One region of the Lysinibacillus sp. NPDC056185 genome, then DNA from elsewhere that is predicted to be linked to it. Evidence: riboswitches for the same ligand, from Rfam matches in the RefSeq annotation. Region 1 holds a riboswitch; the other holds the start of a gene.
What was found. A riboswitch is a leader RNA that binds a small molecule or an ion and turns the genes downstream of it on or off. The one in region 1 is predicted to bind FMN.
Positions count from the first base shown of each region.

Region 2: linked by a shared signal. The riboswitch ahead of ribE (riboflavin synthase) and the one ahead of ACMZ42_RS12810 (ECF transporter S component) in region 1 are both predicted to bind FMN.

Region 1 covers NZ_JBLLLQ010000011.1:31,340-46,454, forward strand. The annotation lists gene ACMZ42_RS12795 (ATP-binding protein) at 1-214, shown strand, start outside; gene sigX (RNA polymerase sigma factor SigX) at 298-831, shown strand; gene ACMZ42_RS12805 (RNA polymerase subunit sigma) at 828-2,135, shown strand; FMN riboswitch at 2,430-2,628, shown strand; gene ACMZ42_RS12810 (ECF transporter S component) at 2,852-3,439, shown strand; gene ACMZ42_RS12815 (sodium-dependent transporter) at 3,604-4,950, shown strand; gene ACMZ42_RS12820 (STAS domain-containing protein) at 5,019-5,405, opposite strand; gene ACMZ42_RS12825 (methyl-accepting chemotaxis protein) at 5,460-7,154, opposite strand; gene ACMZ42_RS12830 (ATP-binding protein) at 7,182-7,604, opposite strand; gene ACMZ42_RS12835 (SpoIIE family protein phosphatase) at 7,608-8,738, opposite strand; gene glnA (type I glutamate--ammonia ligase) at 9,200-10,534, shown strand; gene ACMZ42_RS12845 (hypothetical protein) at 10,646-11,767, opposite strand; gene ACMZ42_RS12850 (MBL fold metallo-hydrolase) at 11,862-12,680, opposite strand; gene ACMZ42_RS12855 (sporulation protein Cse60) at 12,915-13,091, shown strand; gene ACMZ42_RS12860 (hypothetical protein) at 13,114-13,326, shown strand; gene ACMZ42_RS12865 (NUDIX hydrolase) at 13,439-13,831, opposite strand; gene ACMZ42_RS12870 (AraC family transcriptional regulator) at 14,293-15,115, shown strand, end outside.
Region 2 covers NZ_JBLLLQ010000001.1:338,235-353,349, forward strand. The annotation lists gene ACMZ42_RS01690 (TetR/AcrR family transcriptional regulator) at 1-176, opposite strand, end outside; gene ACMZ42_RS01695 (hypothetical protein) at 341-931, shown strand; gene ACMZ42_RS01700 (GHKL domain-containing protein) at 1,022-2,326, opposite strand; gene ACMZ42_RS01705 (C45 family autoproteolytic acyltransferase/hydolase) at 2,834-3,559, opposite strand; gene ACMZ42_RS01710 (hypothetical protein) at 3,566-3,868, opposite strand; gene ACMZ42_RS01715 (spore germination protein) at 3,992-5,452, opposite strand; gene ribE (6,7-dimethyl-8-ribityllumazine synthase) at 5,623-6,090, opposite strand; partial or broken gene ribB (3,4-dihydroxy-2-butanone-4-phosphate synthase) at 6,452-7,042, opposite strand; gene ribE (riboflavin synthase) at 7,255-7,890, opposite strand; FMN riboswitch at 8,032-8,157, opposite strand; FMN riboswitch at 8,283-8,408, opposite strand; partial or broken gene ACMZ42_RS01735 (short chain dehydrogenase) at 8,637-8,798, opposite strand; gene ACMZ42_RS01740 (SDR family NAD(P)-dependent oxidoreductase) at 8,811-8,942, opposite strand; gene ACMZ42_RS01745 (YibE/F family protein) at 9,329-10,447, shown strand; gene ACMZ42_RS01750 (YibE/F family protein) at 10,447-11,226, shown strand; gene ACMZ42_RS01755 (HAD hydrolase-like protein) at 11,545-12,162, shown strand; gene ACMZ42_RS01760 (VanW family protein) at 12,570-13,562, opposite strand; gene ACMZ42_RS01765 (hypothetical protein) at 13,743-14,366, opposite strand; gene pgeF (peptidoglycan editing factor PgeF) at 14,536-15,115, shown strand, end outside.

The DNA.
Region 1 (15,115 bases):
TCAGGATACAGGGCATGGTATTCCGCAAGAGGACTTACCATATGTCTTTGAACGTTTCTATAAAGCAGATAAGGCACGTACACGTTCTAAAGGCGGAACTGGCCTAGGTTTAGCTATTGCTAGAAATATTGTCAAGGCACATTCAGGCAATATTATGGTAGATAGTGTGCTGAAAGAAGGGACTACCTTCACGTTTTATTTACCTTTTGATTAATACTATTAAATAGTGGTATTAATTGGATGTAACTTCTGTGGACATTTAGACGACAAATATAAATAGAACGGGGGTGGAGTGCTTTGAATGACTCCGTGTTCCATCGGTTATACGATGCATATCATCAAGACGTGTTCCAGTTTCTTATTTATTTAGTAAAAAACCGTACACTTGCTGAGGATTTAGCGCATGAGGTTTATGTTCGTGTATTGCGCTCATATGATCAGTTCGCAGGAAATAGTAGTGAAAAGACTTGGCTTTTTGCTATTGCTAAAAATGTCGCTATTGATCATTTTAGAAAGCAGGCTGTACGTCAAAAACATTCACTTGATTTTTTTGATTGGGAAACGGAACAGCTACATTCAACCACACCATCACCGGAGGACGTATTGCAGGCCAGTGATGAATTTATGCAGGTGCAAGTAGCACTCGAACACTGTACAGGTGACCAAAAAATGGTCATTATTATGCGCTACTTTCAAGACTTATCGATTGCAGAAACTGCACAAATACTAGATTGGACAGAAGCGAAGGTAAAAACCACTCAGCATCGTGCCATTAAATTTTTACGGCAACAGCTACAACAGGTTAGAGAACAGGAGGCGAAACGGCAATGACACATAACCAATTTGATGATGATCAACTTGAGCATCTATTAAATAATGCCCCTAAGCTTTCTGACCGCCGTTCAAAAGAAGAAATATTAAATCGATTATTGACAGATGCTCGCTTGCAGGATAATGTCGATCTTCAAGAAGCTATACAACAACCAATAGATGATGAAATAACATCGCAAGAGCAACAACACAGTATTCCTACGCAACAAGAAAGTACCGAGACTGCAACAACAAAGAAGAAAGTTCGTAAATGGCCAATCTTTATGAGTGTTGCAGCAGTTTTCGCTTTAACAGTAATTACAGGCTCTATGTTCATGAATCATAATGATGCAAAATTAGACCAGGCTAATGCTCCTGAAACCTCTCAATATTCAACATCGCAGGATAGTCGAGCGGCGAAAAGCTTTGTCAACCAGGATAAGATTATGGAATCCAACAACATAGTAGCAAAACATTCAAGGATTATGTCTCTACGATCATCTGTTTATGAGGAAGATTTAACAGAAGCAGTAGTGTTTCATATTGGTTTGGCAAATCGTGATAAGAAAAGCGTACCGATGACGTATATCATTCCAAATGAACGAGTTGCCACTGATTTTCCGAAGAAAAAGCCTACAACATTACAAATGTATGAAAAGTATGCGCCGCAAATTGATGAGAAAGCAAATGGTTTTACTAACTATCATCCATATAAAGGAGAATTGAAGGAGAAGGGCGATAAACTAGTTCATGTATTGCCGGAGAAAAATGATTATGATGTTGCTTCAGCAGATACTAATGAATATTTAGAGACTTTACAGGATACATTCTCAGATTCAGAGTATAAAGATATTGAGTTTGAAAATCCTGATGGTACAGCCTACAAATTTTCCAAGGAAGAAGAGCCAAGTAATCCTAAGGCATTAACAAGCTCAAATCATTTTAATTATTATTTATATAAAGATGAAAATGGAGCTGAATATTTATCACCCGATTCTCGTAAGACTTTTCCCACTGTAACAGAAGCGCTTACCGATATGCGAAATAAAAATGATGATGTATACGTTTCAGTTGTACCAGAAAATATAGCATACACTGTAAAAGAAGTAGCAGAAGGCGTTATTGTTACATTTGATGAGTCGCTTGATTTAACGACCATGGATACTGTTCGTGCAACTCAACTGATAGAAGCTATGATGCTCACTGCTGCAAGCTTTGATCAACAAATACGTTTAGACAATGTTGTACAGGAAACCTGGGAAGGATTTGATTTAAAAAAATTCTTGCCAAAGCCTGTAGGAGCCAATAAACGATATATGCCATAAACAGCCTAACAACAAATAGACGAACAGAACATAAATAAATTTTTGGAGCATTCTCGCCACTATATGTGCGTGAATGCTCTTGTCATTTAACTTAGCAATTATTTTCAGTAGCGAAAGCGAAGCGTCACCTACGAAGTCTCTCGCCTCTATAGGTGATGAGATGAATAAGGATTTAAGCTACTTTTCACGAGTATTTATTAAAGCATACAAGTTTAATCGGATTTTTTTAAAGCAAAGCTATTTACTTTTCTCTAATAATTCATTATAGTAAGGCTATGAAATAAAAAAATAATGATTCATCTTCGGGGCAGGGTGAAAATCCCGACCGGCGGTAATAGAGTTGTAAATCGCTAATGTTTCCTTTAAGACATATTAGCTCGCATGATTTACTAAAGGCTCTTCAGCCCGCGACCTGTGCAAATAATTTTTTTGCATGGCTGACTTGGTGCAATTCCAAGGCCGACAGTTAAAGTCTGGATGGGAGAAGATGGAGGTACGATCGTCATTCATTGTTATGAATTTAGCTATGTACGAGCGTTTTTTCGATGTGGTTTCACACAGCGTATGCTCAGAAAATAGTTAATTAATGGCGTTTTTTAATCATGCCTATTCTCCCTTATGCTCTTTTGCATAAGGGTTTTTTTCATGATAATAATTGATTAGGTCGTAACCTTTCTTCTTGCGAGATTGAATCAGCAAAGAGGAGAGAGTTTTCTATGAAGAAAAATGTTAAACTTCAATCGTATATTACGATTGGTATGCTGAGCAGTATTTCGTTTTTATTAATGCTTTTTAATTTCCCGATTCCGCCATTTCCGATGTTTTTGGAAGTGGACTTCAGTGATATGCCAGCATTACTAGCAGCAATCACTATGGGACCTGTAGCGGGTATTTTAGTAGAATTATTTAAAAATGTGTTGGACTGGGTTTTCTCAGGCACGCCAACGGGAGTACCGGTAGGACATATCGCGAACTTTGCAACAGGTATTTTATTTATTTTACCAGTGAGCTTTGTTTTTAATCGCTCCAAAACAGTTAAAGGCCTTATCGGAGGTTTAGCTGCTGGAACAATTGTAATGGCAGTAGGAATGAGCATCCTTAACTATGCAGTATTTTTACCTATGTACACTTACTTTTTAGGTATGGAGCCTGTTGTAGGTGATTCACTATATAAAATGATCGTAGCTGGTATCTTGCCATTTAACATTGTGAAGGGTATTTTAATTACTATCATCATGGCATTACTATTCACAACAATGCGTAAATGGATTGATCATCAGCGTTCCATGTATTTAACAAAATAATTAGGATGAGACCTCGAGCTGTTAAGCGTTCGAGGTTTTTTATGTAGAATGGTTGAGGTGTTGGATAATATTACGCAAAAGTAACATATAGAATTAATCTAGTCGACTGTATTATTTTATTGTAGAATAAGGAAGAGTTGAGTAAGTTAGAGGAGTTTGAAGAGATGAGTGAAAAAAAGAGTCAGTGGTCTAGTAAACTAGGCTTTATTTTAGCATCGGCTGGAGCTGCAATCGGACTGGGGGCAATTTGGAAGCTTCCATATGTTACTGGACAAAGTGGCGGGGGAGCATTTTTCCTGATTTTTGTGCTATTTACATTGTTGATTGGTTTACCGATGTTATTATCAGAATATATTTTAGGTCGTGGTACACAGTCTGAGGCTGTGACTGCCTATAAAAAAATTGCACCTACGAAAACAGGTTGGGCTTGGGTTGGTCGTATGGGAGTGCTCGGCTGTTTTCTATTATTAAGTTTTTATAGTGTTGTAGGAGGTTGGATTTTTATATATAGTGGCCTTGGTGTGACTGGGGCTGTTATTGATCCTTCCGTTGATCCTAGTGAACTATTTGCAAAGATTGTAGGAACACCTTGGATTACATTGCTAGGTTTAGGGCTGTTTACGCTAGTAAATGTATTAGTCATTTCACTTGGCGTGCAAAATGGTATAGAAAAGGCCAATAAGTGGATGATGCCTTTATTATTCATTATGTTTATTGTGCTTGTTGTGAGGGCTTTAACATTAGATGGAGCGATGGAAGGGGTTAAATTCTTCTTGTGGCCTGACTTTTCTAATATAACTGGAAAGGCAATATTGGAAGCGTTAGGGCAATCCTTCTTTGGCTTAGCAGTAGGATTTTCTTGTCTTGTGACGTACAGCTCCTATTTAAAGAAAGATGTGAGCTTACCTAATTCCGCAGGCTCTGTTGTTCTTCTCACTGTGCTTGTATCGTTTTTAGCAGGATTAGCCATTTTCCCTGTTGTATTTGCTTTTGATTTAGAACCGGCATCTGGACCAGGCTTATTATTTACGGTTCTGCCAACAGCATTTAGTCAAATGCCATTGGGTGAAATATTCTTAGCGATGTTTTTATTATTATTTTTATTCGCAACGCTAACTTCTTCCTTCAGTTTATATGAAATTATCGTAGCGGCATTTATGGAGAAGGGACGTATGTCTCGTTCTGCATTGACGATGCTACTAGGTGTAGTAGTCTTTATTGCAGCGATTCCTGCAGCACTTTCATCAAGTACATTAGCTGATGTATCAATTTTTGGAAAAACAATTTTTGATGCAACTGACTTTTTAGTTTCTAATTTAATGCTTCCGTTGGGTAACTTATTGATTGCTATCTTTATTGCGTATGTAGTTGATAAAGAATTTGTGAAGAAGGAATTATTAATAGGAAGTCAAATGGGGCAGGGGTTCTATTCAGCGTATCGACTACTGATGTTAATAGTAGTACCTTTTGTCATTATCGTTGTGTTTGTAAATATGCTTTTACAGTATTAAAAAGAGTAGGTTGCATTCCGTTTAATAGGAATGCAACTTACTTTTATGTTTGGGGGACAACGATAGGGTTAGTATTCGCTAAGTGATAGTTCACCTAACCAGCCTTCTTTAATGATCTGTCTTGCTTGCTCTTCGCTTTTAGTAATAGGGAATACTTTATCGACTTGTGAAATAGCAAACAAATTGCGAATGAAATCATCGACAACAATAATGGCGATTTTCTTTTCTTTTACAGATACTTTCTTTGCGAAATTGACAATCATGCCAAAGCCGGTACTATCGATGTTTGTAACCTTTTGCATATCGATAATATATCCATGCTTTGTTTCCAAGCTTAACGATTGAAGCTCAATTTTAATCTCTTCAATCGACCCATATTCTAAATCGCCAGTAAACGCAATCAAAATATAATCAGACTTTGTGTCAATAACCATCGCAATTTTCTTCTGATCCATACTATAGCGCCTCCATTTTCTTTTTCATGTAAGGAAATTCTAATTCTTTAGAAGTTAAAACTTGAATTTATTGACTTCGTTTTGTAATTTATCGGCAATCGATGCTAATTCGTCTGAACTTTGTGTAATTTCTGCCACAGTTGCATATTGTTCTTCCGATGTTGCGGCAATTTCCTCTGTTGCTGCAGCGGAGTCTTCAATGATACGGGAAATATCTTGAATGGCTTGTTGAACCCCTAAGGAGTTGTTGTTTACATTCGTAAATGCAGCCTTCATCTGCTCAACGCCGTTTTCTGTTTCTTCGACCTTTTCAACGATTTCTTTTAATGCAGTTCCTCCTTTATTGATAATTGTTACTTGCTCCTCTACTGCTAGTAGATTACTTTCCATCGTGCGAACTGTCACAGAGGTTTCAGCCTGAATATCTTTAATGAGATTTGTAATTTGTCCTGATGCTAAACTTGATTGTTCAGCTAACTGGCGTACCTCTGATGCAACGACGGCAAAGCCTTTTCCTTGCTCACCTGCTCGTGCTGCTTCGATGGCTGCATTGAGGGCGAGTAGATTTGTTTGATCCGCAATACCCGTAATAACAGTAATAATGCCGCCAATTTCTTCAGAGCGTTTACCGAGTTTTTGGATAGAATCTGTTGCGTAAGACACTGTTTGTGTGACATCGCTTAAATGTTTTATAGCTTCATTGATCGCCTCTTCACCTTGGCGTGCAAAATGGGTCGATTCTATAGCGCTATTTAACGTATTCTCGGCTTTTTGTAAACTGGTCGATACTTCTTCGATTGTTTTTTGCATCATAGACACTATTTGTTCAGCTTGATCAGATTGAGTCGTAGTACCGACTGCAATTTCATTCATCGTAAGTGCGATTTGGTTAGAAGCCTCACTTGTTTGATGTGATGATTCTGCTAATGAATGCGATGAGTTAGCTATTTGATTGGCGCTACCAGCTACGATTGTCATCGTTTCCGTTAATCGATTCTTCATATCACTAAAAGCATTTGCTAAAACAGCAATCTCATCTTTACCTTTTGGGTTTAATAATTTTACATTTAAATTTAAATCTGCTAAATCTTTGGCATTTGTACTTAAAATATTAATGGGTGTGATGATTTGTCGCTGTAAAAACCAACTAATCCCAACAATCATTAAAATGGCAATTCCTAAGGAGACCGCTACATTTTCAAGTGCAGACTTTGTAGCAATACTTATATATGGAGCGGTAGGTACAGCTGTTGCCCATACGCCAATAACATCTCCTTGGCTATTTAAAATTGGGTCATAGGCTCCTTGATGCATACTCCCCAAGACATTTGCTGATCCGATAAAACGTTTTTTTTCTCCTAATACAACTTTCGCAACTTCATCAGAAACCTTTGTATTTAATGCACGTTCTCCATTCTCGACTATATTTGTACTAATGCGAGTATCGTTTTGGAAGATTGAGACGACATTTCCGTTTGTTAGCTCTCCGACTTTATCAGCTACCTCAAAATTGTCTACTATTTTGACGTCACCTTTATACAATTGATTGTTTTTAATGGACCATTCTCCAGGGAATTTAGCATTTAAATATTCATAGCTCAATTGAATATCTGATAAAAGCTTTGTATTTGCGCTTTCTAAAAGATTATTTTTGGCAACATAAAAATTTATTCCTGCTAAAAGTGTAGTGAGTAGCAAAATACACCCGAATATTAACAGGCTCATTTTTTTTCGGATTGACAGCTTCATGAAAACTCCTCCAATTTTACGTTAACTTTATACATGAATCTTTTTTGAAATACCAACTAAAAATTTCGTTTCAGAAATATTTTCAAACCAAATATGGTCGACCATATTTTTAACGAAAAATAAACCTCGCCCACGATCTGAATAATCCAGTTCGTTTAAATCAAATTGTAGAGCCTTATCCCAATCCTTTTCAGCGATTCCTTTCGCTTCATCAGTAACTGTTATTTTTATTTCTTTATTAGAATGAGATACGTGTACTTGAATAGCCTTTTCGGAATATGGATCATTTTTCTTAACAGCTTCCACAGCATTAATAACTAATTCATGTACGACAAATCGTAATTCTCTTTTAAAAGGTAAATTATATACATTTGTATAATTCTCTATAACTTGATCTACATAAGCTATAGCTTGTGTATCAGGATTTACATTGAGTATGAATTCCATCATCAATCACCGACCCTGTAATGTAATTGTTATTGAAACTACTGTTATATCATCGTTGTAATAATTATCGGATAAATCGTATTTTTGGGAAAATTTCTCCAAGGCATAGCCATTATCGTGTGATGCATAGGAATGGAAAAAATCCATATCAACAACTTGTTGATCATTGATTGTCAATAATCCATCCGTATAAAGTATTATGCGATGCCATCCGGATAAAGGTATCCTTTTTTTATTAATAGGAATGGTCGGGAATAGCCCTAATATAGGTGTATTTGCTGGGAGGAACACCGTCTCTCCGTATTTTCCAAATAAGAAACCAGATGGATGAGCCGCATTAACATAGTGTACAGTTCCGTTTTTCATATCAATGAGTATGTAGATAGCTGTCATTAAAAAACGGTCCATATCTTCATCAGAAAATAACTCGTAAATTTGGCGGTTAAGTTCTCGAATTACTAAAACTGGATCAATTAATTTCGTGATTATTCCCTTTAACAAAGATCTAATGGACATTGTAACGAGTGATGCGGCAATGCCATGTCCCATTGCGTCGTAAAGAAGAATGGCAGTTAAGTGTTCATTAATCTTAAACCAGCAGTACATGTCACCTCCTAGTGTGTTGGATGTAACATAAAGTCCATCGATCTGAATATGCTCAAGATTCAATGGAGGAGATAGTGCATTTTTTTGAAATTTCTTCGCGACAATTAAATCTTTTTGAATCATACTTTCTTGCTGCTTTCGTAGCTTGGTTTCCTTCTGATATTTAAGGGCCACCTGAATCCGGGTTTTAAACTGAGTGAAATCAAATGGTTTTAAAATAAAGTCGAAAATCCCAGCTTCAAAAACCCTATCAATTGTAATGCTTTTTTCGTAAGTAGTAGAAAGGAGGATAGGGGCATCGATCCAGTTTTTTAGTTCGTCAATTTGTTGACAAATGTTCTCGCAATTTTTAAGTGTCATTTTTGCATCGAGAATAATTATTTCTAGCTCTTCTTTCAAAGAATCTGATAAATAATTCATTGCTGCGTCAGTTGTTGTAAAGCAATGAATATTTTTGATGTCGATACGATGAAAATATTTTTGCAGACGTAATACATCATTACTTACGCTGCCAATAATTAATACTGACATGCTTCTTACATTCACCGCCTTATGTATCTTTAACAGAAGATATAGCCCCCCCGGACGCAAATGCGCCAAGGTAAAATGGATATGATAATTTCCGACTATTATATATACGCCCTATTTACTTATCTGATGAATAAAATAGAAATTCTAATTTGCTATAAATTTACCAATAAATATGACATTATACAAGACTAATGTGATATAAAATATGGAAATAAAGTTCTTGCTTCAAGCAACAAAGTCAAAAACTTTTTAGTTAAACTACCGTATGATGAGTCTAAAGACTCAAATGATAAGTAGGAAGGGGAGGGGGGCTCTATCCATCTTAAAAAAAGATTAATATATTCGATAAAATGTATGTAATAAAACCTTACATAGATATTGTGTTTTACATCCTTTTAATGTATTTTAAAAACAGTTACAAAAGAATCGTGTTAATTAAAATTACATTGGAGTGGTGAAAAATGAAACGTTATACAAAAGAAGATATTAAATGCCGTGTTGAGGAAGAAAATGTTAAATTTATTCGCCTACAATTTACTGATATATTAGGAACAATAAAAAACGTTGAAGTACCGGTTAGCCAATTAGAAAAAGCATTGGACAATAAAATGATGTTCGATGGTTCATCAATTGAAGGTTTTGTACGCATTGAGGAATCAGATATGTACTTGAGCCCTGACCGTGATACTTTTGTAATTTTTCCTTGGACGGCTGAAAAAGGTAAAGTGGCTCGTTTTATCTGTGATGTTGTTAGACCAGATGGTACACCATTTGAAGGTGACCCACGCTCCAATCTGAAGAGGGTTTTAAAGGAGATGGAGGAATTAGGTTTTAGCTCATTTAATTTAGGGCCAGAGCCAGAATTTTTCTTATTTAAGTTAGATGAAAAGGGGCATCCAACACTTGAGTTAAATGATAGTGGCGGGTACTTCGACTTAGCCCCAACTGACTTAGGGGAGAACTGTCGGCGTGATATCGTATTAGAGTTAGAAGAAATGGGCTTTGAAATTGAGGCATCACACCATGAGGTTGCACCTGGTCAACATGAAATTGACTTTAAATATGCAAGTGCGATCGAAGCATGTGACAATATTCAAACGTTTAAACTTGTTGTAAAAACGATAGCTGCACAGCATGGGCTGCATGCAACCTTTATGCCAAAGCCGCTATTCGGTGTTAACGGTTCTGGCATGCATTTCAACTTATCATTATTTGAAGGGGATAAAAATGCGTTTTATGATGAACGTGCAGAATTGCAATTAAGCCAAACAGCGCGTAGCTTTATGGCAGGGATACTAAAACATGTCCACGGCTTTACAGCTATAACAAACCCACTTGTTAATTCCTATAAACGATTAGTGCCGGGTTATGAGGCTCCTTGCTATGTGGCATGGTCAGCACAAAATCGTTCACCACTTATTCGAATTCCAGCTTCACGAGGACTATCAACACGTATCGAGCTGCGTTCTGTCGATCCAGCAGCCAACCCTTATTTAGCGATGGCCGTTATTTTAGCATCTGGACTCGATGGCATTCGGAAAGATCTCACACCACCGGATGCTGTAGATCGCAATATTTATAAAATGTCACGAGCAGAACGTGAATTGAACAGTATCGACAACCTCCCGTCGTCATTGGAATACGCACTCCTTGAACTAGAAATGGATCATACCGTACGTGAAGCACTTGGAGATCATATCTTTGAAAAATTCACGGTTGCTAAAGAAATAGAATGGAATAAATACCGCACACGTGTCCATAACTGGGAGCGGGAAGAATATTTGAAAATGTATTAGAAGGGGAGTGTTGGGGCTTTAGGGCTTCGACACTTTTGTTGATCTAAAAGGTGAGGATCGAATGACAAAAAGAAGGCTATCCCTATCTTTCATTGATATGGATAGCCGTTTTTAGTCAGTTAGCTCACTTTGGATAATTAATTTGTTTTTACGTTTTTCATCTGAAAGGTCCTGATTAATAATAAAGACATTATTTTCAGCAGAAAGCCTATAAAAGTTAGGAGTTTCTAATTCCTTGTTTAATTCCCCATCTTCAACTAGTAAATTATTCTTTACCTTAAATTTTCTCATACCTTCATCGTTATAAGAAAAAAACACTTGATTATTAAAATCTGTATAATGGGAATTTACAGTTACCACATCCGAAAGAACGACTTGGGTATGTTTATTAGAAATAGTATAAAAAAGAAGCTTTTGGTCATCGGTTGAAGATTCACTAGGATCATTAAAGGTTAGATAAATAAATTGGTTGCCATTTAGCAAACTTGCCCAACCAATGAATTCATAGTTAGTTTTTATTTCTTCTATTCCTTTACTTTTCACATCGTATAAATACAGATAACCATAATTATTTTTTTTATCAGTAAATAATATTTTTCCATCCTTCGAAGATAAATGCATATTCATAAATGTATAAGTATTTAAATCAAATATACTTTCGGTATCATTTGTTTTTAGATTCTTTAGCATAACTTCCGCTTTTTCAACTTTTCTATCCGATTTAATCCAAGCTGCATAGTCCCCAATTAGGACAGGGAAGTCATTAAAAACATCTTCTTCATTTTCTTTTGTCAACGGTTGAATTTCTTTCGTCTTTAAATTCATAAAATAGGGGTTCAACTGCCATCCACTTTCGTCGGCATCTACCCATACTAACCAATTTTCATTTAATTCTAGACCTTGCATCGATGGCAATTCAAATTTGCTATTAAATATAGTTTTGTATTTCTGAGTCATTCGATCATATTGAACGACTTTATTATCTAGAGCATTTGGACTCTTATGATCTACACTCATAAAAATCGAGCTAGAATTACCTTTAAACGAAGTTATACTAGTAAAAGGTAAGTCTACTGTTTTATTAAAATCTTTATCAATTATTTGATAATAATTTGAACTTTGAGGTTTAATTATAGATCTATTTGACAGTGCACCATTATAAACGGCTTTAAAAACAATGAATAGGAATATAGCTGCACACGATAGTATTATTGTTCGCTCTATTATTTTCAAGTGAATCTCTCCATTTAGGGTAAGAATATAATATTTATATTAATGAAATGGTGAAATTTGAATTTCTTTTTGGTAGGTGATTTTGTAATATCTACTAAAGCTCAATAATCTCCCCAGTTTTAAAAGATTGTAATTTTTCTTTTAAAACAGTTTTGAGAATGCTAAATCCTTTTTCTCCAGTACAGTGGCAAGAATAAATACAGTCAATCTTCATTTCATTTAATGTATTGCCAATGGAGATAACTTCTTCTTTTGGCTTTCCTAAAGTGTTAACTATAGGCAGACCAATTAAATGAAATCCCCCAATAATTGCGTTGATATTCTTATTTGGAAACTTTTTAGTTATAGTTTTAGTTATGTTTACAATTCCATGATGACTACAACCGCTAAATAATACTAACCCATTTTCGCTTTCAATCACTAACACGATTTCGTGATTAAAATCGTCTAACTTCTTCTTATCCCCTTTATAAAGATTTTTCGTATATTCATTTGTAGGATCTAAAGAAATTATATGAATTCCCTTTGTAATTTCTATATCATCATCAACAAACTTCATACGATTATCGAAATTTTCTATAGTAACTTTTGCTCCTACATTATGATAATAGGGTCCAATTTTTAGCCAATGAGATTCTAATGCATTCGAAGACAAATAAATGGGAGCATGTTTATTTACTTCATCCAAATACCTTAATCCTCCAATATGATCAGAATGTCCATGCGAAATAATTACTGCATTCGCTTTGTTTAAATCGATACCTAAAGCTTGTGCATTTTTGATATAGGAGTGATCCGGGCCTAAATCAAAAATTATGTTCATTTGTTCAGTTTCTATATACAATGATAAACCATGCTTTGCTGTTAAATTTTTATCTGATTTCGAATTTTCGAGGATAGCAGTAATTTTCATGAAAAAACCTACTTTCTAATGAATGCTAGACATTTTAATCTAGTATATTGTTTTAAACTCTTTATGTATTTTAAATGGGGAATATTCAGTACTTAGATTACACTTTACCATATAAATGGTTAATTACCTGTTTTTATCAATGAAAAAGGGGGATAAGGTGCTTTACTACGAAAATAATTTGTTGTGACAAATACTTCCTGTTAATCTATGATTAGAAGAAAAGGGGGAAAATGTATGACGCAAGCGACCCAAGTAGTAACGATCCAAAATAATGATATTGTACAATTTGAACATGATATTAATAACGCTCTATTAGATTTAAGCGAGTATTTAATAGTGGATATTAAATACAATACGTTATATATAGGGGAACATACAGTTATACATTCAGCCTTAATTATTTATAAATGATTGATCCGGAGGGGGAAATAACTTGTCGAAAATATATTGGGTATCAATTGCTAAAAGAACAGATGATGAATCTGGAGTGGAGAAGAATGTCATTGAAAAAATATTTGCGAAGAAATCTAAACTAAAGGATTTTTTAGAACAAGAAGGCTATTGTAAGGCAGCGAAAAATCAATATATTAAAATTGATGATGAATTGATATATGAAGCGGCCGTTGAAAAAGTAAAAATGAAATAATCAAAATATAAGAGTTTACCCGCGGTTGTGGATATATCGAGAGGAAATGCCAAGTAATAAGCTTCTGGCAGGGTCTTCTTACCACTATCCATCCTAAGTCATGATGATTCTATTATTGAAACAATGATAATAGAAATTGTCTATCTTCAGGGAAGGTTAATGTTAAATCTAGTAATTCATCTTTTGATTTCCACGCAATTTCATAAATCAATTCATCGGGATCATGTATCGTCATTTGTCCACCCTTAACGATTGTTTCGAAATAACGAACTTCTACTACATCATTATTTTTATGTAACACTTCTCTGACGATGTCTACTATAAATCCAGTTTCTTCATACACTTCGCGGATACAACATGTCTCAAAATTTTCAGTAGTTTCTATGCCGCCTGATGGCACTGCCCATGTTTTTGCTTCTTCTTTAGTCCCTTGCAAAACCATTAATAATTGATTGTCTTCATTTAAGCAAATTCCTGCTGCCCCTTGCCATTTAACCAATATCAAAACCTCCAATCTAATATTTTATACTAATTTTAACCCATATTATCCAAAAAAAGGTATAAATTTTGTTAATTCTATGTATATAGGTTGATTGGAGTGGAGACTGGTCGACTCCTTGGGGATCAGCAATAGAAGAACGAAGGCTAAAACCATCACGTCCTGTGATAACGCCTTCGTGACCAGCATCGTGCTGGCCCGAGACTCTGGAGCGAGCAACGCGAGTGAAGCGGCTCATCGGACGCCCCCAGGAAGCTTTGCTCTGTGCGAAAGCGTAGCGACAGCAACAAATGTTTTATCTGTGCGAAAGCGTAGCGACAGCAACAACAAAGCGACCGGTCGGAACGGAAATCAACACCACGCTATGGTGAAAATAAAGCTTTCATTTTTACCAGTCCAAAGTTAGCATAAAAAGACAGGAATAACTAATTTTGATGTTATAAGCTATAAACAAGGAGTGAGAGCAATTGAGTTGGATTGAGTCGATTCAAAAAGCAATAAATTATATCGAAGAGCATTTATTAGATGACATCACAATGGAGCAAATTGCACGGGAGGTAAATTCTTCGGTCTTTCATTTTCAACGGACTTTCTCGATTTTAACGGATATGTCTATTGCAGATTATATAAGACGTAGAAGGCTAACATTAGCTGCACAGGAGTTAATAAATACTGAACAAAAAGTAATCGATCTCTCCTACAAATATGGCTACGACTCTCCTGAAGCTTTCACAAAGGCATTTCGTAAGCAGCATAATCTAACGCCTAGTGAAGCAAGAAAGAAGCAAGGACAGCTACAATCATACAATCGCCTGGTCATCCAGGTAAGCCTGAAGGGAGCAGAACCAATGAAGTATAAGATCGTAGAAAAAGAAAAGTTTCAAGTAGTAGGGGTAAAAAGAACATATAATTGTCAAAATGGTGAGAACTTGCAAGACATTCCTCATTTTTGGAATGAGATGAATTCGAAAAATTTCGATCATCAACTTATCCAATTAAATAACGGAAGCATTAAAGGGACGCTAGGTGTTTGTGTACCAAATACAGACCAAGGGCAAAATGGTTTCATTGATTACTGGATTGCTACGGATCATGTAGGGGAAGTGGGAGAAAATCTATTAGCGTTGGAGATACCTGCATCGAAGTGGGTTGTCTTTGAGGTGCATGGCCCTATGCCAGATGCTATGCAAAATACTTGGAAACAGATTTATTCAGAGTGGTTCCCATCCAATCCATATAAACCAGCAGGAACAGCTGAACTTGAAGTTTACCCTGATGAAGATGCTTATA
Region 2 (15,115 bases), on a different contig from region 1:
AGAAATAGCTCCTGCTTGCTACTGACATAGTGGAACATAAGGGCTTTAGAAATTCCGGCTTCTTTTGCTATTACATTTGTTGAAGCGTTGTCATACCCCTGTGATGAAAATTCTTTTAACGCTGCATTTAGAATTGCGTTCCTTCTTTGAGAGTCTAAATCTAATAACTTTGTCAACATTCGTCACTCCTTTATAAGAAACATGATTAACCTATTAGGTCAATTCCATTTTAAGGTTATTTACCTAAAAGGTCAACGAATGTGTTAGTTGAACAAGAATTACACAATTTTATTATTAAATTTTGAATGCAAACAACTTTTAAGAGCCTTATTACAATAAAATGAAATACACGACTTTAGTGATTCTAGCGATCATTTCGGAGGAGCAATCCGTCACTTCGGAGGTTCTTTTCATTAATTCAGAGATTCTATCCATGATTTCGGACGTTCTATCCATCATTTCGAAGGTTCTATCCACGACTTGGGGCGTTCTATCCATCTTTTTGAGGGTTCTATCCACGGCTCGGGGCGTTCTATCCATCTTTTCGAAGGTTCTATCCACGATTTGGGGCGTTCTATCCATCTTTTCGAAGGTTCTATCCACGATTTTGGGCGTTCTATCCATCATTCCAAAGGTTCTATCCATGACTTCGGACGTTCTATCCATCTTTTCGAAGGTTCTATCCACGATTTTAGTGATTCAAGAAGATAATGCTATAAAGGAATATATGCATATGACGAATGAACATAAAGATCCATCTAAGGGCTTGGAGCCGTTCAAAGATTATACTGAGTTTGAGGATTATGTTTTAAAACGGATGGCGGATGAATTAGGAACTCAGCTAGAAGGAGAAGATTCAATTAGAGCAATTACTAAATTTTTATCAAAGATTGAGGAGGAACATAAAGACTATTTAGAGAGTGTTGCTTAGAAATGCGTGCGTGTAATAATTGCAAATAAAGCCGTCCAATCCGACGGCTTTATTTGCATTACTTTAACACTTGACTTTTAGTTTGGAAATTTACTTTATTGGAATGGTTACTATTGCTGTTGTCTCTAAATGTTTTGATGAATCGATAGAAATTTGACCGTCGTACTTATTAACAATTTCATTCACAATAAACAAGCCCTGGCCTCTTATTTTACCAGTTTCTGGTTTTTTAGTAGAAAATCCTTGCTTGAATATTTGCCCTGCTTCTACAATATTTGGTCCAGTATTTGTAACCTTAAATTCATATTGCTTGTCATCAGCTTTACAGCAAATTGTTATTTTACGTTGCTCATCCGATAATTCATTTGCCGCATCAATCGCATTATCAATTAAATTCGACAAGATTTTGATTAAATCTGTTGTTTTAATTTTATTAAATGCATCCTGTGATACTGAAAAATCCATATCAATATTATGATTTTGTGCAGTTAGTTTTTTCGTTTGTAATAAGATCGCCAAGCCAGGATGATCAATATTTAATTTGAGTGACTTAATAGCCTGAACCTCTTTGGATAGTGAATATAAATATTGTTTGGCCTGATCAGGTTTGTCTAATTGCAGAAATCCATGTAGTACTTGTATGTGATTTGTGAAATCATGTCTTAAAGAGGACACGGAAGTGATTAAAGTTTTAATTTCTGCTTGATATGTATCTTCTGTCGCTTCAACTTCCTCCGCCACTTCTTTTTGATACCATCTCTGTAAGAAGAAAACTGAGCCAATCACGATTAAAATAAGTACACCATTAAAAATAAAGACTAAAAGATTGTCTTCGATCACTTTTCCCTTAATGTCATTTAATGTGTCTGCACTAATATCAATTCCTATGTATGCAATAACCGCCCCTGTTTCATCCTTAATCGGTGCACCAACAGTTAAGTAGGAGCCATATATAGAATCTTGTATTACATCTGTTATAAATGTTTCTCCATTATAAGCTTTTTGCACTTGTGTCTCGGGTACTGTACAGTCCATTCCGATATAAAAGCCTTTAACTTCACTTGGTAAACCCATAATCATTGCTTTGGATACCTTTGGATTTTCAATATCTAATGTATAAACAAATAAAGCACCTATTTTTACTCTTGCATCGTTTAAGTAGCTTCTTATTTGCCAATAATACTCATTTTCCTCGGGGTTATCTAAAAATTGTTTGTACGCTTCTACATCAATAGTAGATGCGATAGACATAGCCGCTTTCAGACTTTGGTTCGCTATTGATTCTTCTACTGTCTTTTTCATTTTTATATAAGATGTAAAGATGTTTAAACTTGTAAACAGTACTAATAAGAGAGTTGATAGTATTAAAATTAGTTTTATTTTTCGTGTTTTCATACAAACTGGTACTTCCTTATCTATAGACATGAATAATGCCTTAATTTAGTTGGGCTTGGCTTTCGCAAATACGAAAATCTTTGCCGAAGTTAACATCATGTCATACTCTCCACTGGGGAAATGATTTCAATCCATTATTGTAATCTTCTTTTTTATGGTTGTTCAATTATGCCTCAGCATAATTACTTCCGGAATCAGCTTGGGTAAATGCATACGATTCAGGATTCTTCGCCTCTCTAAATAACAATATTCGTTCTTATCTTATCATCCCAAGAGAGTTTTGACTATTACCAACCCACATTTATCGCCACTTACTTTTTTGGGCTATCTCCTTCCCATTATTGACGTTGGAGAAGTCTGTCTGGAACTGATAAAATGCTAAAACAATTTTTATTTTTCGAGCGAAACATCGTTCCAGTCGCAACCATTAGTTTAATAATCCTTCTCTAGAAAGTAAACTAAAAAGGAGAAGAATTTTTATCATGCCCCCTCCTTATTATATATTGCTTATTCCATTCCATCTTTGTAGTTTAAATCAATCCAACCTTTTAACTTTTTAGGAAGCGTTAGAGCTTCGTTCAAATAATCTTTAAAAGAAATTGTTATCGGTTCTGCGTCCTCCCCTATTCCTACGATAACTTCTAGAAGCTTTGGCGAATAAACTACAGTATGTAATGTGCCAAAGTATTGTTGATAGTGTTTGAAAAATAACGGAGAATTTCCATTATTAAAATGTCGGTATGCAGCGATTGTAGTCAAATTCTTTTCTATTAAATTATTTATAAAATGTTTTCGATTGACGGACCCTTGAATGTTTTTCTTATTTTTCTCTTTCATACTCGTTGTTTGAAAATGATTCGTACAAATTAACGGATTTTCATATCTTAATTCCTGCTTATGTGGAGAAGCTTCTACTACTATAGATTGTCCGCTTTGATCTGTCATTGAGTAATTGTAACAATAACCATGTGGGAGTTCTGTAATTAATTTAAGTGCTTCTTCAATATTTTTACATTGCTCTAATAATATTCGGACAATCGTTGAAGCGATAAAGCCCTCACCATGGTAATCATTGTTGACAAAATGCAGACCGACAACTAGCCCATATTCATTCATCCCATCAAGTCTACCGATAATTTGTTGGCTAAATCCAACACTTGCATATCCATTCATTGGATTAGAAAATACAAGTCTTGCATCATACAATGTTGGACTAAAATCATAGTTTCTAATATAATTTCAATCTAGCACAAAAGATGTACAGCCCATTTCAGGAAAGGTAATATTATAGCCACTATATATATCAATGACAGAATCCAGCGTTTGAGCTAATCCAACGGCCAATCCTTCCATTTCTTGCAAAAGACTAGGGGAATGAAATTGTAGTAGTTGTTTTGCCATTTGGACATTTATAAAATTCAGAGATTCATTCTGTATTGGATGAGAAGTTGACAGTAGTTCTTTACTTTGCTGAAGCCCAATTTGATAGTAACTGCCCCTTACATTTATAACTTTTACGATTAATTCTTCATAAGATCTCATTACTTTTCTCTCCTTACCTACTGTAATTGGTTTTCTATATTCATCTTAAAGCTTCAAGTAAATATAAGGTCAAGAAATAAAAAGATCAGGCCTATAAAAGCCTGATCTCTACATTCTAAATATTTATTTTTTCCTACTCGATGTCTTTGTCTCATCCTGTACATTTAAGAATTTGGGTCGCGTACGATAACCTGCAGGAGATAAGCGAACTAAAGATCTTTTAATGTCCGTCCAATCTAAATCTGCGCCCATACTTAAGTACGGAACACCTAATACTCGTAAGTTTGCGGTATAAAGAAGTATGAAAAACACCGAAATGAAGAATCCAAATAATCCTAAAAAGGCAGATGCTAAAATGATGATTACCCTGAGAATGCTCATCGCTGTTACGATGGACTGATTGACAAGTGTATAGGCTGCAATACTTGAAGTAGCTATAACTACAATCATGGAAGCGCTCGTAACACCCGATTTAATAGCTGCATCTCCAATAATTAATCCCCCGACAACACTTATTGAACCACTGATAACATTGGGTAGATGAATATTTGCTTCTCGAAATAATTCGAACATAAAAAGCATCATTAATATTTCAAGAGTAGTTGGAAATGGGAGTCCCATTCTTGATTCAACGACAGTTGCCAATAGGATGAATGGCAGTTGTTCTTGATGGTGGGTCGTTAATGCAAGCCAAAAACCTGGTAAAAGTATACTTATTAAGATAGCTATTATTCGTAGTATACGCTCCATAGAACTTACAATAATCGGATACTCATTATCCTCACCGGATTTAAAAAGTAACATTGAATTAGCCGGGGTAATGATGGCATATGATACTCCATCAACTATAATGATAATGCGTCCTCTACTTAAAGCTTGTACAGCAAAATCAGGGCGTCCAGTATAATCGTGTCTAGGTAGAATTTTTGCACTTTGCTCAATTCTCTCCATCAATAAATCCCCACTAAATACAACATCCGTATCAATTCGTTGCAGCTGTAGTTTTATTTGCTCAAGCATTTTTTGATTGACGATATCTTCAAAATAAAGTACAGCTACAGTTGTTTTGGATCGTTTACCAAGTTCATATGTCTCAACACTTAATGAATTAGTAGGAATCCGTTTTCGTAATAAAGCAATATTGATAAAAACATCCTCAATAAAATCATCTCTCGGACCTTTGACAACTAATTCAAGGGTTGTTTCTTTAGGCTCTCGATTCGGTTTTTTAGCGATATAGCTTGAATATAACAAATTCATATCTTCAAAATAAAGTAAAACATGTCCTTTATAAACTCTTGTAATAGCTTCATCTTTACTTGTTATTTTCTGAAGATGGGGAACGTGTAAATTGTTTTGTATATGTTCTTCTAACATTTCCTCTGTTGTTGCAGTAAATAATGATTGAACTCGTTGCACAATAACGGTCTGCAGTAACCGCTCATCAACCATCGCTTCACATTTTATCAAATGTACTTTATGTTGCTGAAAGGAATACTCTTGGAATATCACATCAGCAGAGCGTTGAAATAGTGACTTCAAAGATTTCAAATTTAATTCTTGTTCCATTGAAGAAATATCCATCAACTCCTACTGAGCCAGCCCCTAATTAGTACATTTATGAGTAATAACATAAATACACTTACGGATATTTTCCCCATTGTCTAAAAAAATATTCAAGAAAACTTTAATGTTTATAATACTTTTTCAGAATAATTCATCTGCGAAATTTTCATACTATTATTAGGAAAAATTTATCCAATCATCTTCTTTAAATTTGCCATTTCAATAGCGGACATTGCTGCATCATAGCCTTTATTTCCTGATTTAGTCCCTGCACGCTCAATCGCTTGTTCAATATTTTCTGTAGTTACAATGCCAAAAATAACAGGTACATTTGTAGTTAGTGACACATTTGCAATTCCTTTTGCTGATTCATTACATACATAATCATAATGTGTTGTTGAGCCACGGATTACTGTACCTAATCCAATAATTGCATCATATTTCTTTGTTTCAGCTAACTGTTTCGCGATGAATGGCACTTCAAATGCACCAGGAACCCATGCTACATCGATAGAATTCTCATCCACACCATGACGCTTTAAACCATCTAATGCACCGTCTAATAATTTGCTTGTAATAAATTCGTTGAAACGACCAACTACTACTGCTATTTTTAAATCCGTACCAATTAATTGTGCTTCAAATGTTTTAACCATTTTGAATCTCTCCTCTATTATTTAGTCTAATCATCATAACGTGGGGTTGATTTCCGTTCCGACTGGGCGCTTTGTTATTGCTGTCGCTACGCTTTCGCGCAGAGCAGAGCTTCCTGAGGGCGTCCGATGAGCCCCTTCGCTTGCGCTCCAGGGTCTCGGGCCAACACGATGTTGATCACGAGTTATCACAGGACGTGATGGTTTTAGCCTTCGTTCCTCTATCCGCTAATCCTCAAGGAGTCGCCCAGTCTCCACTCCAATCAACTTATATACATAAAGTACGTTTTAACAAATGTCATTCCAAACTTTTGTTGATGATCCTTTATATTGTCTGTGTGTTTTCTTCCATTATTTGTTTAAGACGATAAGTGGCCAATGCTTCAATTGAAATCATTTTTAAATCATGTTGCGCTGCATATTTAACAAGGTCATTAAAGCGTAGCATTTTGCCATTGTCCCCCATAATTTCACAAATAATGCCCGCAGGAATACTATGACATAGCTTGGCCAAATCAATTGTAGCTTCCGTATGTCCTCTACGCTCTAATACACCATTGTCCTTTGCAATTAACGGGAATACATGGCCCGGTCTACGAAAATCCGCAGCTTTTGCCTGTGGTTTTAGCATTTTTTGTATAGTCATTGCCCGTTCAAAGGCGCTAATTCCAGTTGTTGTGTCTACATGATCTATACTAACGGTAAATGCCGTTTGATGATTATCAGTATTAATACTAACCATTGGCTTTAATGCTAATTTTTGTGCAAGCTCCTGTGAAATCGGCGTACAAATAAGACCTCTTCCATAGGTCGCCATAAAGTTAATCGTTTCTGGGGTCATAAATTCCGCAAGTGCGAGTAAGTCCCCTTCGTTTTCTCGGTCCTCATCATCTACTACGATAATCATCTTCCCTTGTTTTAAATCCTCTATTGCTTCTTCAATTGAATGTAGCAATATCGCCACCTCCAGTTCTTAAAGTGTTATTAGATCAATTATGCCTCGGCATAATTGCGTCCGGATTGCTTAGGCCTGCAAGCATGACGTTGGTCACTCAGCCGTTTCCACAGACCGTGGCGTTCTTAGACTAAGTTCCTCTATTTCAGCGGATGTTTTTTGTACCGAAAGCGTAGCGACAGGTACAGATGTTTTGGCTTCGCTGAAAGAAGTTAAAACCCGTTTTTTGCTAAGAAGTCTCTTGAAATGGTTGGTTCCTGTCCATACTTAAGTTGATGCAAAATGTATTTTCCAACTAAATCGGTTTCTATATTGACGAGATCACCAATTTTTTTCATACCTAAAATTGTTTCCTTGTATGTGTGAGGTATCAGTGATACTGTGACACCGTTTTTCTCGACCTGAAAGAGTGTTAGACTCGTTCCGTCAATTGTGATGGAGCCCTTTGGAATACAGTAGCTCGTTAACTCCTTCGATAGTTCAATATCAATATAGACTGCATTTGCTAATGGCCGCTTGCGCACTATTTTCCCTACCCCGTCAACATGTCCGGATACAAAATGACCACCGAAACGTCCATTAGCTGACATAGCGCGTTCTAAATTTACCGGATCTCCAACTGCGAGCTGCTGTAAATTTGTTGCGCTCACTGTTTCAGGCATTACATCCATCGTTAGCTCTTGTCCATTAAAATATATCACTGTTAAACAAACACCATTGACCGCTATACTGTCCCCTAGCTTTACATCCTCTACCATTTTCTTTGAAATAACGGTGATTTTCATACTTTGTCGATCGCTTTGCATGGTTTTTACGGTGCCAATATCCTCAACAATTCCTGTAAACATTTTTCACCTGCTTTCATTCATTTAATAATTTCCGCTCAAACAAAAAACCCCTTAGAATAAAGGGGTTTGGGAGTTCATATACATAAGACGTCAACAAATAAACCTCATGGATATAATATTTTTTCCATAGGCTGTCATCTCATCGTTCTTCTCCCATCCAGACTGTCACTGTCGGTTTTGGATTTGCACCAAATCAGCTTGCGCTCACGGACTTTGAATTTCTTCATCACCGCCGATTGGGAATTTCACCCTACCCCGAAGAACTACTGCTATTCAATTTTTTAGCCAAATAAAACAAAAACTACTTCCCAACTATAAAATGGGAAGTAGTTAAAATAAAAGCATACTCAAATACACCTTATAAACTCAAGCGAATTTAAAAAGCTCACACTTTTACCCTTCTCCCATCCAGACTATAACTGTCGGTTTTGGATTTGCACCAAATCAGCTTGCGCTCACGGACTTTGAATTTCTTCATCACCGCCGATTGGGAATTTCACCCTACCCTGAAGGATATTTTTATTTAGCTAGTTCTTACGATAACACTAATTTATTTTATTATCCAGATAATTCTTTATAAATTTTTTCTATAATTCATTTCACATTCGCAAGTTTGCCTATCGTTGCGTTTGTAAATTGCTACAAAAACAATAAATTTATACAGTCAAACTACCATCAACAGAGACAACAGCACCAGCCATGAAGCTTGCTTTATCTGATGCTAAGAATAGGACCGCTTCTGCAACTTATTCTGGTTCACCATGGCGTCCCATACATACACGTGACATTTCTTCTGGTACGTACCCTGTTTTTTCAAGTGTTTCACCAACACTTTGAAATAATGGTGTAACGATGCCGCCTGGACACACAGCATTAATACGAATACCTTTATTTGCATACTCGATCGTGGCGCCTTTCGTTTAACCGATTACCGCATGTTTACTTGCGCAATATACAGCGATACTGTGTTCTGGACGAATACCTGCCGATGAAGCAGTATTAAAAATCGATCCTTTACCCTGCTTTTCCATTACTGGAATAGCACATTTCATGCCAAACCATTCCTCTTTTGATTAAATACTGCCTAACCTGGCCAGTATCAATTCAACTATCGCGTCCTGAATAATGGCGATTTCTCCTATATTTTTTCGCTTCCTTCACATGCTATGTTGTACCATCCCATTTGTCATAAGCAAAAAATTAATAAACACTTACATAATGAATAACAATAATTTAATTATGCTAAAACTAACTAAGTAAGCTAAAATCTACTATATAATTAAGGAACCTCTATTCAATTAGCACGTTACTTTATAATGGCATTTTTTAAATCTGCTTGACATTAAAAAATTAGTGATATTGTGAGTCATTTTCGTGCCATTTTAACAATGAACGCATAAGTACAATCAGATTCCTTTCTCACATTGGAGGCTTTTTATTGCAAAACATCTTGAAAAAAAAATCTAAATTTATATTTTATACCTTTATCGCAATTTGCTTTATCGCTTCTGTTTTTTTCGTTTATCACAACGAAGCATTTTATGATCGTCCAATTGCGGAAGTTATAAAAACGGAATTAAAAGAATCAAACCCTGTAACAGATATGTATGAAAATGAAGATCATTTATATACTCAGCAAATTACAGCTGTATTAAAAAATGGTGAAAAAAAAGGTAAGCTTATTCATTTTACAAATGAGTATTCAGCATCTGGGGCTTTTGATCAAGAGTACCATGTTGGGAATAAATTATTTGTTTCCATTAAAGTAAATACAGACAAAAATGGAGATTTAACTGGGGCTATTTTAGACGTGAAACGTGATCAGTTTGTCTTGATAGTGGCGTGGATTTTTATTTTTGCTTTGCTAATTGTCGGTAAAAGACAAGGATTATTTTCAATCATCAGTTTAATTGTAAATTCGCTTGTATTATCATACGCTTTGGATTTATATATAAATTCTAATATAAATTTGATATTTATTAGCGGGGTATGTGTTCTTTTATTTACGGTCATTTCTTTAATTCTCATTAACGGCTTGAATGAAAAAACATATGCAGCGATAGTGGCAACACTTATAGGAACATTTATTTCTATATTGATTAGTGCTTTAGTTTTGTGGATTACATCCGAGAATGGGCTTCGATATGAAGAAATGCAATTTTTAACGCGACCATATCGAGTGATTTTTATGGCTGGCTTATTTATTGGAGCACTAGGAGCTGTAATGGATGTCTCCATCACAATGGCTTCTTCAATGTTCGCTTTATTTGAGCAAAACGAAGAAATATCTGACCAAGCACTGAAAACCTCAGGGATGGACATCGGGAAAGACATTATGGGAACGATTACAAGTATTTTGTTTTTTGTTTATATTTGTGGCTCAATCCCTATGTTGATTTTATATTTGAAAAACTCTTATCCATTAGGGCAAACACTTTCCATGAATCTTTCATTAGAATTAGCTAGGGCCCTAGCAGGTGGAATAGGTGTTGTCTTAACGATTCCGATCAGTTTATACACTTCTATTTTTTTCATTAATCGAAAGAGGGCAAAATAATGAATGTATTAGTATGGTTAACTGCCATTTTATTCATATTGATGATTGTTATTGGTGGAAAAAAAGGAGTACGATCTTTTCTATCTTTATTTTTAAACTTTGGAGTACTCTTTATCACTATCTTTTTAATGACCAGTCAGAAAAATAGTCCAATTATATTAACGCTCATTGCCTGTACCATCATTAGCTGGATTAGCTTATTTTTTATTAATGAAATGAGTAGTAAAACGGTAACTGCATTCATTTCTACAATGATTACGATTGTAATTTTATTACTATTCATTGTTTTTGTAACGGAGAATTCAATGATCCGAGGATTCGGGGAAGAATCCGCTGAAGAAATTAGCATATTTTCTCTTTATATTGGCGTCAATTTTGTGCAAATTGGAGCTTCCGTTATTATTATGAGTACGATTGGAGCAATTTTGGATGTTGCCATTTCCATTGCTACTTCCATGCATGAGATTCTTCATCATAATCCGTTAATTAGCAGAAAAAAATTATTTACATCAGGTTTAAGCATTGGAAGGGACATTTTAGGTACAGATACAAATACATTATTTTTCGCTTTCTTTGGTGGATATTTAAGCTTGCTCATTTGGTTCAAAGATTTATCTTATTCAATTGGTGAAATCATTAATTCTAAAGTATTTGCCACTGAACTTATTATGATATTTTGCGCAGGTATTGGAATCGCACTTATCATTCCTATCACTTCCTCGGTAAATGCATATTATTTAACAAAAAAACGAGATACAACATCACAAGATGCTTCATAATAGTCGTACCTGTCATCCAGCTCAATACTAACGGATGACAGGTACTTTTTTTGTCCATTCAACTACATAAAAACTGTATAGATAATTTCATTATTGATTTCGACACATTTTTCGGTACAATTTTTACCAAAGAAGATGCCATAAGCCCCTTTACCCTGAAAAAATATTTACCCATTCGAAAAAAAATTATTCATCTGGGGTCATTTATAATATGCTGTTACATATTCTGTATAATCATGTCATTATTTTAAAATAGGCAGTAACATTTTCAAGAAAAAGACGTCTTTACAATTAGATGATTAAAGGAGAAAGTTTGTCATGAAATATATTATCTTTGATTTTGATGGAACACTGGCTGATTCAACAGCAGTGTTTACATCAGCTTGGAATACGATTGCGCAAAAGTATAAATTTAAAGGAATAGAGTTAAAGGAAATCGAATCATTAAAAAAACTATCTATAGCGGAACGAAGTAAATTATTCGACTTCCCTATGTATAAATTGCCCATGATTTTACCACAGTTTTATCGCCTGTATCGCCAGTCATTAAATGATGTTCACCTTTATGATGGTATTAAAGAAGTCCTTACGGAAATTGATCAAAGAGGCTATAAAATCCTTATTATTTCCTCCAATTCACAGGAGAACATTTTAGAATTTCTAAAAATGAACGGTATTCATTGTGTGTCAAATGTTCTTTCTTCAAACCGTATTTTTGGAAAGGATAAAGTGATAAAAAGTTTTTTAAAGGACTCAGGCATTACACCTTCAGAAGTTATATACATTGGTGATGAACAAAGAGATATTGTAGCCTGCAAAAAAGTGGGCGTGCCTATTATTTGGGTTAGTTGGGGATATGACGCTATTGAAGTTGTACAACAAGAGGATCCCGAGTACAAAGTAGCTACACCACAAGAAATTTTAAATATCATATAAGCTAAGAGGATCATAGCAATTTTTTAATTGCTGTGATCCTCTTCTTGTTGAAAAAATTATTGTGGGAATGATTTAGGGTGTTCAGATATACCACTGTCGCTCCGCTTTCGCATATAAAAAACATTGCTGCAGCTTCATTTTATTAGAGGAACAGATTGAAGATACATATTAAGCGAAGTGGTTGATTGGAGTGGAGACTGGGCGACTCCTTGGGGATTAGCAATAGAGGAACGAAGGCTAATACCATCACATCCTGTGATAACGCCTTCGTGACTAACATCCTGCTGTTGCCCTAAGCGGCTCATCGGACGCCCCCAGGAAGCTTTGCTCTGTAGCGAAAGCGAAGCGACAGCAACCAAGCGCCCAGTCGGAACGGAAATCAACTCCTCGTTTTGTAAAGAGCAATACTATTGCTTTTTCAAGATTTCTACATATTTTTCCGCTGTTCTTAACTCAACTGTAAGAGAATTTTTACTATAGCTAGCTTTAATTAAAAAAGGTACGTTAGTTGTATTTTGGAATCTGAAATCTAAGCCACCATAGGAAACTGTAGCGTCTCTTCCTTTTGGAACGTACCCGACATCTAAAGAATGGTGATGACGTTCAACAAATTTTACTGGTATTTGATCAACCGCATTAAATAAGGTTGAGGACGTTTGACAGATACCTCCCCCAATGCCCATCACAACCTTTTTGTTGATGATTTCTGGTGCAGGCTGATAACCATTTACTTCGTCCCTAGGTCCAACGACTGTATTAAAGGAGAAAGAATCTCCACTTCCAACGATAACATTATTAATTGCCTTCGCAGAAAGTTCAATATTTTTATTTCTTCCTACATCATGCGTATTGAAGTAAGTTGTATAGGATGCCACAACCACGTCTTCTAAATATGGAATATCTTCAAAATTATAGCCGCTTTCTGTAACAGATAGAGGCATCTCCACTGTACCACCAGTTGCTGATGCTTCTAATATTCTCTCTACTAATTCACTTTCTTTTAAAACAGTTAAAGGACTACCTTTAATTACTTTTCCTTGATCGTCCAGCTTATCAAGTATCATACGCTTATCATAGCCGGTTGTATTTTCATTCCCTCTCGCTAAACCTTTTGCTAATTGCTCAATTTGTTTTGTATACGATAGTCTATCACGTTCATAGTCCATTTCTTGCGGTGAAATGGTTTGTACGATGGCTTGTGTAGAAGGATCTACAATTTCAACAACGACTGGCTCTGCTTGTTGTTGTTCAAAGGTAACAGGCTTTTTTACATCATCAGCTTTATGCTCTGACTCTTGAACTTGTTGTTCTTGTTTTTTTTCATCCGCAGATTTCCCCTGACAGCCAATTAGCCCAATCGTACAAATAATACATAGTGTGGTTATCCACTTCTTTTTCAAATAAAACACCTTCCCTATCTTCATACTACAGAGACATCTTATTCGTGTATTGCTGATAGTGTGTTTCATTTCATTATTTTTATTTGTTTATAAAATGAAAACACTCTACAAAGTTGAGTGACATTGTAGAGTGCTATTTTTTATAGATGCAGGGCACGGTACATCCCTTTATCAATTTTTTCATTTTGCATATTTCACTTTAAACCTAAAGATCAATACTATATAAATCCAATCATAAATAAAAATTGCAAGCGAAATGATAGTAATCAATGGTGTTCTAAAATACAAATAGAAGCAAACTGCTGCTAACACAGTTCCAATCATTTTACAAATGGCTATGCCCATTGATTGTCCACTTAAGTTCCCTCTTTGAATGAATAAGGCGATAAAAAGCCCTGACATCATCAGATTTTGGAAAAACGCGGCATATATGCCTGCCGTATCTTTGAATTCATGCATCATCGCTAAAATCGTGAGAAAGCTTACTACGAGTGTTATGAAAAAAGATGTATAAAATACCTTTCTCGGAATAATTTTTTTATACTCCTTATAACCATAAAGTAAAAATTGCATCAAAATGAAGATATCCAAAAGAAACCACAGGAAAGTAAGGATCCTTTGCAAGTCATTTAGCGGATACATAAATGAAAAAATAAATTCCCATGAAATATTGGCACAAATTGCGGCCATGGGCATCCCATATCTCTTATCCTTTATTCCTTGTTTGATGATTAATATATATGTAATAATCCAAAATAGCCACATGCCGAATTGGGAAATCAGTATGAATTTTTCTTGAGTCAAATCTACAAACTCCTTCCCTCTAATTATCATTCTTCGATTACTATATGTGAAGAAATCAATTCTTTATGTCAAAAGAATTGTAGAAAATACTCAAGGCCTCTTAAAAATCTTAAGAGTAAGCGCCTATACATTCATTAAGCAATCATATATAGTAAGACGAGGTGATGATATGAAAAATAAAATTTATTTTGATAACGACCAATTTATCGCAGGCACTACCTTAAAGGATGACATCGAGCTAGAACAAAACAATATGGCACTACATACATGTGTGAATGAAGCTGATGTGCTAGAAAACCGAGAAAAATTGGCAACTACATTGCATTGTAACTTGAATAATTTTATTTGCACTCAACAAACACATAGTGCCAATTTCCATAAAGTCACGATTTCTGATAAAGGACGCGGTGCAGAGCAAATGGACACTGCCATTAGTAATACCGATGCACTTTATACATTAGAGCCAAATTTACTTTTATGTAGTTTTACAGCAGATTGCGTACCTGTCATTTTTTATAATGAAGTTAATGGTCTTATTGGCGTAGTACATTCAGGCTGGCAAGGCACAGTTAAGGAAGTCACACCAAGGCTTCTCGAACATTTGATAGAGCATGAACAATGTAATCCACAAGATTTTCACGTACAAATCGGTATGGCACTTAGTCAGGAGAAATTTGAGGTGGATACAGATGTCTATGAAAAATTTCACAACCTAGGCTATGCTGAGGATTTTATGTATTACAATGCAC